DNA from 2 places in the Sinomonas halotolerans genome. Region 2 is predicted to be linked to the other one. Evidence: riboswitches for the same ligand, from Rfam matches in the RefSeq annotation. Region 2 holds a riboswitch; the other holds the start of a gene.

Region 1 (3,395 bases), on a different contig from region 2:
CCTCCTGCGCCGCCTTGGTCCCGAACTCGTTGCGGATGTCCTGGGAGATGCGCATCGAGCAGAACTTCGGCCCGCACATCGAGCAGAAGTGCGCGGTCTTCGCCGGCTCGGCGGGCAGGGTCTCGTCGTGGAACGCCTCGGCCGTCGCCGGGTCGAGGGACAGCGAGAACTGGTCCTTCCACCGGAACTCGAAGCGCGCCTTGGAGAGGGCGTCGTCGCGCTCGTGGGCGCCGGGGTGGCCCTTGGCGAGGTCCGCGGCGTGCGCGGCGATCTTGTACGTGATGACGCCGGTCTTGACGTCGTCCTTGTTCGGCAGGCCGAGGTGCTCCTTGGGCGTGACGTAGCAGAGCATCGCGGTGCCGTAGCGGGCGATCTCCGTCGCGCCGATGGCCGAGGTGATGTGGTCGTAGCCGGGCGCCACGTCCGTCACGAGGGGGCCGAGCGTGTAGAACGGGGCGCCGTCGCACAGCTCCTGCTGGCGCTCGATGTTCTCGCGCACGAGGTGGAACGGGATGTGGCCCGGGCCCTCGACCATGACCTGTACGTCGTACTCCCAGGCCCGCTTCGTGAGCTCGGCGAGCGTGTCGAGCTCGGCGAACTGCGCGGCGTCGTTCGCGTCCGCCGTCGAGCCCGGGCGCAGCCCGTCGCCGAGGGAGAAGGCGACGTCGTACTGGGCGAAGATCTCGCACAGCTCGTCGAAGTGCGTGTAGAGGAAGTTCTCCTGGTGGTGTGCGAGGCACCAGCCGGCCATGATCGAGCCACCGCGCGAGACGATGCCGGTGACCCGCTCGGCCGTGAGCGGGACGTAGCGCAGGAGCACGCCCGCGTGGACCGTCATGTAGTCCACGCCCTGCTCACACTGCTCGATGACCGTGTCCCGGTAGATCTCCCAGGTCAGCTTCGACGCGTCGCCGCTCACCTTCTCGAGCGCCTGGTAGATCGGCACGGTCCCGATCGGCACCGGGGAGTTGCGGATGATCCACTCGCGGGTCGTGTGGATGTCGTCCCCGGTCGAGAGGTCCATGACGGTGTCCGCGCCCCACTTGGTGGCCCACTGGAGCTTGTCCACCTCCTCCTGGATGGAGGAGGTGACCGCCGAGTTGCCGATGTTCGCGTTGATCTTCACGAGGAAGGCCTTGCCGATGACCATCGGCTCCGACTCGGGGTGGTTGATGTTGCTGGGGATGATCGCCCGGCCCGCGGCGACCTCGCTGCGGACCAGCTCCACGTCGCAGTTCTCGCGCAGGGCGACGAAGCGCATCTCGGGAGTCACGACGCCGGCGCGCGCGTAGTGCATCTGCGTCACCCGGCGCCCGGCCTTGGCGCGCCGCGGCACGGGCTTCGTGCCCTTCCACTCGGACGACGCCGCCCCTCGCCGCAGTGCCGACCGCCCGTCGTCGAGCAGGTTCCTCGCGCGGCCCTCGTACACCTCGGTGTCCCCGCGCTCCTCGATCCACGCGCTGCGGCAGGGCGGCAGCCCTACGACGGGATCGCTCCCGGGCCCGGACGTCCGGTACACCCGCAGCGGCGCGTTGGACTCGCCGCCGGGGGAGTCGTCCAGCGCGATCTCCGTGACGGGGACCCTGATGCCGTGCTCGGCGTCCTCGACGAACGCGAGCGAGTGGGCGGGGTGCTGTTCCATGTCAGATGTGCTCTGAGTCTTCTCCAAGGGAGTTCTCACTTCCTACGCCGGCATGACCCGGACAGGTTCGACGGTCGCAGGCCGCGTCAGCCTGATCTCAGCCCTTGCGAGGGCACCCGTGTGGACGCTTGAGGCTAGCGCGCGCCGCGCCCGGGCGGCAACCGCCCGCCGTTGCGTGAAGCCGGCAACAGGCGCGGAAATGCCCAGACAGGGGATACCCGGACTTGATTGAAGCTTCAAGTAAACGTACGATTGATGCATCGCCCACCTCCAGGAGCAGCCGCCATGACCGCGAACCCGCAGGACCTCCTTCCCGCCGACCTCACGATGGGCACCGTGATGCTCAAGGTCGGGGACATGAAGCTCATGCTCGACTACTACGAGCGCGCGCTCGGGCTCGTCCCGATCGCCGAGACGCTCGGAGGCGTGGTCCTCGGCCGCCGCTCAGTCCCGCTCGTCCACCTGAGCCCTGCGGCGGGCCTCGCGATCCCCGCGCGCGGAGAGGCGGGGCTGTTCCACACCGCGCTCCTCTTCGGCAGCCGCGCGGACCTCGCCGCTGCGGTCGCCTCGGCCGCGCAGTACGACCCGCGCCTCTACCAGGGCAGTGCGGACCATCTGGTCTCCGAGGCCTTCTACTTCAGCGACCCCGAAGGCAACGGGATCGAGCTGTACTTCGACAAGCCCCGAGAGTCGTGGACGTGGGACGGGGGCCAGGTGGTGATGGACAGCCTGCCGCTCCCTCCGCAGGCGTTCCTCAGCAGCAACCTCACCGAGGCCTCGGTGGGCGGGCAGCGCGAGGCGGCTGCCGGCGTCGGCCACGTCCACCTCCAGGTGGGCGACGTGCAGACCGCCCACGCGTTCTACGTCGACGCGCTCGGGTTCGAGCGGACCGCGGGCTGGCACGGGCAGGCGCTCTTCGTCTCGGCGGGCCGCTACCACCACCACATGGCCATGAACGTGTGGAACTCGCGGGGCGCGGGGCCGCGCAAGGACACTCTCGGACTCGGGGAGGTCCTCATCCACGTCCCCGCCGAGGACGACCTGCTCGCGGCGGCGGACCGCCTGCGCGTGGCCGGGGTGCCGAGCCACCACACGGGTGCCGAGCTGCGCTTCGAGGATCCCTGGAAGAACCGTATCCGCATGGCCCTCATGGAAGCCTGACCCTCCCTGCGCTACGCTCAACGTGTCCGCCCGGCAGAGGGCGGCACGCGGGGCCTCGGCACCGCGCCATACGCCAGCACGTGCGTCCGGGACTGGGCCCCAGGCCTGGGCGCACCCGCCGCAGAGGGGGAAGAAGTGTCCGCTCCCAGTCCCTTCGCCGAAGTCTTCGTCTCCACGCATGCCGATGCGCTCGCCCGCGCCGCGCGGCTCGACGCGGGGGACACCTCCGACGACGGCGCAGGCCTGCGCCTCCCCGGCGTCTCCGACTACGAGATCGAGCAGCTCGGCAGCCTCGTCGGCGCCGCGGTCCATGCGCCGGGAGGCGACTACGAGCTCACGATGGTCGACGTCGCGAGCGACTCCCTCCTCGCAGTCCCCGCCTCGATGGTCCGCGCCCTCGCCGAGCTCCTCGCGTACGAGTCCGGCGAGGAGGAGGGCGACGCGGTCGAGCGTGTCGCCTCGGCGTGGGCCGAGCAGGAGGACCTGCCGTTCGACGCCCGCGAGGCCTACGACTACGTGGAGCAGCTCGCGAAGCTCGCCGCCGACGTCGACGATTCCGACCACCAGGAGCTCTTCGTCTGGGCTGGCACCT
Region 2 (3,395 bases):
CGGGTGTTCTGGCGCAGCCCCGAGGACGCCGAGGACCCGGACCCTGCGCTCCTCGCCCCCGCATCCGCCACGGCACTCCCGCACACCATGGTGGGCGCCACGGCGGGGCTCGTGGTGCTCGGGCTCGCCCTCACGGTCTTCGCCGGGCCGCTCTTCCGGCTTGCCGAGCGCTCCGCCGGCGCGATGCTCGAGCGCACCGCGTACATCTCCGCCGTCCTGGGGCCCGACGCCGCTGCTGCCGCCGCCCGGGACGCGGCGCTCGCCCCGGGCACGGCGACGGGGAGAGGGGAACGGCCATGAGCCGGCAGCGGGTCTCCCTGCGCACCGAGCTGCCGCTCCTGGTCTGGCTAGTGGTCCTGTGGGGAGCGCTGTGGCGGGACTTCGGCCCCGGAACCCTCGCGTTCGGGGCGCTCGTCGCGCTCGTCGTGACCAGGTTCTTCTACCTACCGCCGGTGGAGCTCAGCGGCCGGTTCCACCTCCTGCACGCGCTCCGCTACGCGATGGTGTTCGTGGGTCAGGCCGCGGTGGCGAGCGCCCAGGTCATGTGGCTCGCCGTGGTCCGCGGGCCGGCCGTCCGGAGCGCGATCGTCGCGGTCCCGCTGCGCAGCCACGCGGACCTCATGGTGACCGCGACCGGGCACGTCATCTCCCTCATCCCCGGCTCGCTCGTGGTGGACGTGGACCGGGCCAACGCGACCCTCTACGTGCACTTCATCAACGTCGAGGACGCCGCGGCGGCCGAGCGCGTGCGGCGTGAGGTCCTCGCCGCCGAGGCGGAGCTCATCCGCGTCATGGGCACGCGCGAGGAGCTGCTCCTGCTCCAGGAGGAGGAACAGCTCGCACGGCTCGCCGCGGCCGAGCAGGAACAGGGGGCCGCGGGGCCGGGGGAGGCCACTGCGGAACGGGAAGAGGGAGGACGGACATGAGCATTCCAGCGTGGGTCCTCGTGCTGTGCAGCGTGCTCCTCGGGCTCGCCGCCCTCGGAGCGATCGTCCGGATGGCCCGCGGGCCCGCTCTCCTGGACCGGGTGATCGCGGCGGACGTGCTGCTCGTCGTGGTCGCCTCGGCTCTCATGGTGGACATGGCCGCCGGCCGGCACACCGATCATCTCGCCCTCATCGTGGCCATCACGCTCATCGGGTTCGCCGCGTCCGTGACCGTGGCCAGGTTCGTGCAGGACAGGAGGCCGCGATGATCCCCGACTCCTGGATCACGGCGGCCGCAAGCGTCCTCATGGTCCTGGGCTCGCTGCTCTCGCTGACGGCCGCGCTGGGGCTCCTGCGCTTCCCGGACCTCATGACGCGCATGCACTCGGCCGCGAAGCCACAGGTCCTCGGGACCCTCATGCTCCTCACGGCCGTGGGACTACAGATGCGCAGCTGGGCCCTCGTGCCCCTCCTGCTCTTCGCCTGGATCTTCCAGCTGCTCACGGTCCCCGTGTCCGCCCACATGGTGGGGCGTGCCGGCTACCGCACGAAGCACCTCGACGAGGCGCGGCTGACCGTGGACGAGCTGGGCGACGTCGTCGACCGTCTGGAGCACGCGCGACGCGAAGGCGGTCCGGGCCGGTCCGGGGAAGCCTGACCCCGTATGGGTGGGGACGGGGCCCTACAACGAACGGGACGGGACCCCGTATGGGTGGGGACGGGACCCTACAACGAACGGGACGGGACCCCGTATGGGTGGGGACGGGACCCCGTATGGGCTCGGGGCCTAGGTGAGTTCCGGCGTCCTGCGGAAGCCCGCGATGGCCCGCTGCGTGTAGCGCTGCGCGAGGGTCTGGATCACGGCGCCGACGCCGGCGGAGACGATCGCGAACACGAGCGTGTCCCGCAGGCTCTCCTCGAGGTTGGTCGCGTCCTTGGGCGGCTTGGCCCCGGTGGTCTTCTCCCACGCCACATCCATGAGCTTCGTCGCGCCGATGCCGGCGCCGATCGAGATGGCCGTGCCGAGGAGCTTGATGAGGATGCTCATGCCCGCCAGCCTAGCGCGCCAGCGCTAGAATGGGTCCCACACACGACAGGGGAGCGTCGCCCCGAGGTCCGCCGGATGAGAGGCGTGCCGAGGGGGCATGGACGCTGAGAGTGCGGGATACCGCAGACCCTCGAACCTGATCCGGCTAGTACCGGCGAAGGGAGTCGAGCTTCTCAAGGCGGCCCTGCCGCCCTCCCCTCCTGCACCCAGGAGGAATCACACCATGGCTGAAGGAATCACCAGGCCGACCACGCCCAGCACCGGCACGGGCCGCTGGCGCGTCGTCGACATCGTCGTCGGGGCTTTGCTCGCCGTCGCAGGCGGCGTCCTGTTCTGGGCGTGGTCCAACGGCGTCTACCCGCCCCTCTCCGCGGGCCTCATCGCGGCGTACGCCCCGCTCGGCGGCCTCATCTCGGGCGGCTGGGTCCTGCCCGCCGTCCTCGGCGGCCTCATCATCCGCAAGCCCGGCGCCGCGCTGTTCGTGGAGACGGTGGCCGCGACGGGCGAGCTCCTCATGGGCTCCCCGTACGGCACCACGGTGCTCATCTCCGGGATCGTCCAGGGCCTCGGCGCCGAGCTCGTCTTCGCGGCCTTCCGCTACCGTCGCTTCACGCTCCCGGTCGCGGGCCTGGCGGGTGCGGGCGCGGGCCTGTTCATGGGCCTCAACGACTGCTTCGCGCCGTGGGGCTGGAACATCGCCTACGAGCTCGGGGACAAGTTCGCCTACATCGGCTGCACGGTCGCGTCCGGGATCGTGATCGCCGGTCTCGTCTCGTGGCTCGCCACGCGCGGCCTTGCCAAGACCGGCGCGCTCAGCAGCTTCGCGTCCCGCCGCGCCGCCACCGAGCCCGTCCTCTGACGATGGCGCACGTGCGGCCTGCCGGCGTGCTCGCCGAGGGGTGGGCATGGCAGCACCCCGGGCGGCCCGCGCCGGCGGTCGCGGACCTGTCCCTGACGGTGGAGCCCGGGGAGCGCGTCCTGCTCCTCGGGCCCTCCGGGGCGGGCAAGTCCACGCTCCTCCACGCCCTCGCGGGCGTCCTGGGGGACGACGACGAGGCCTGGGAATCCGGCCGGCTCACTGTGGACGGGGGGTCGCCGCGCGACCGCCGCGGACGCGTGGGGCTCATGCAGCAGGACCCCGAGACCCAAGTGATCCTCGGCCGCGTGGGGGACGACGTGGCGTTCGGCGCCGAGAACCTCGCCGTGCCGCCGGGGGAGATCTGGGGCCGCGTCCGCGCTGCCCTCGCGGACGTGGGCCTCGGCCACCTCCCGCTCGACCACCCCACCACCGCCCTCTCGGGCGGGCAGAAGCAGCGGCTCGCCCTCGCAGGGATCCTCGCGATGCGGCCCGGGCTCATCCTCCTGGACGAGCCGACCGCCAACCTCGACCCGGAGGGCGTGCTCGAGGTGCGCGACGCCGT

What was found. A riboswitch is a leader RNA that binds a small molecule or an ion and turns the genes downstream of it on or off. The one in region 2 is predicted to bind thiamine pyrophosphate.
Region 1: it holds a riboswitch for thiamine pyrophosphate, as region 2 does, so the genes downstream of both, thiC (phosphomethylpyrimidine synthase ThiC) here and ABCQ75_RS14855 (ECF transporter S component) in region 2, are expected to answer to the same signal.

What each region holds. Positions count from the first base shown of each region.
Region 1 is NZ_JBDFRB010000006.1:191,234-194,628, reverse strand. Features, by position in the region: gene thiC (phosphomethylpyrimidine synthase ThiC) at 1-1,642, opposite strand, end outside; TPP riboswitch at 1,665-1,772, opposite strand; gene ABCQ75_RS09370 (VOC family protein) at 1,928-2,803, shown strand; gene ABCQ75_RS09365 (hypothetical protein) at 2,939-3,395, shown strand, end outside.
Region 2 is NZ_JBDFRB010000018.1:46,944-50,338, reverse strand. Features, by position in the region: gene ABCQ75_RS14880 (Na+/H+ antiporter subunit D) at 1-300, shown strand, start outside; gene ABCQ75_RS14875 (Na+/H+ antiporter subunit E) at 297-926, shown strand; gene ABCQ75_RS14870 (MrpF/PhaF family protein) at 923-1,195, shown strand; gene mnhG (monovalent cation/H(+) antiporter subunit G) at 1,192-1,584, shown strand; gene ABCQ75_RS14860 (DUF4235 domain-containing protein) at 1,714-1,974, opposite strand; TPP riboswitch at 2,012-2,154, shown strand; gene ABCQ75_RS14855 (ECF transporter S component) at 2,198-2,833, shown strand; gene ABCQ75_RS14850 (ABC transporter ATP-binding protein) at 2,836-3,395, shown strand, end outside.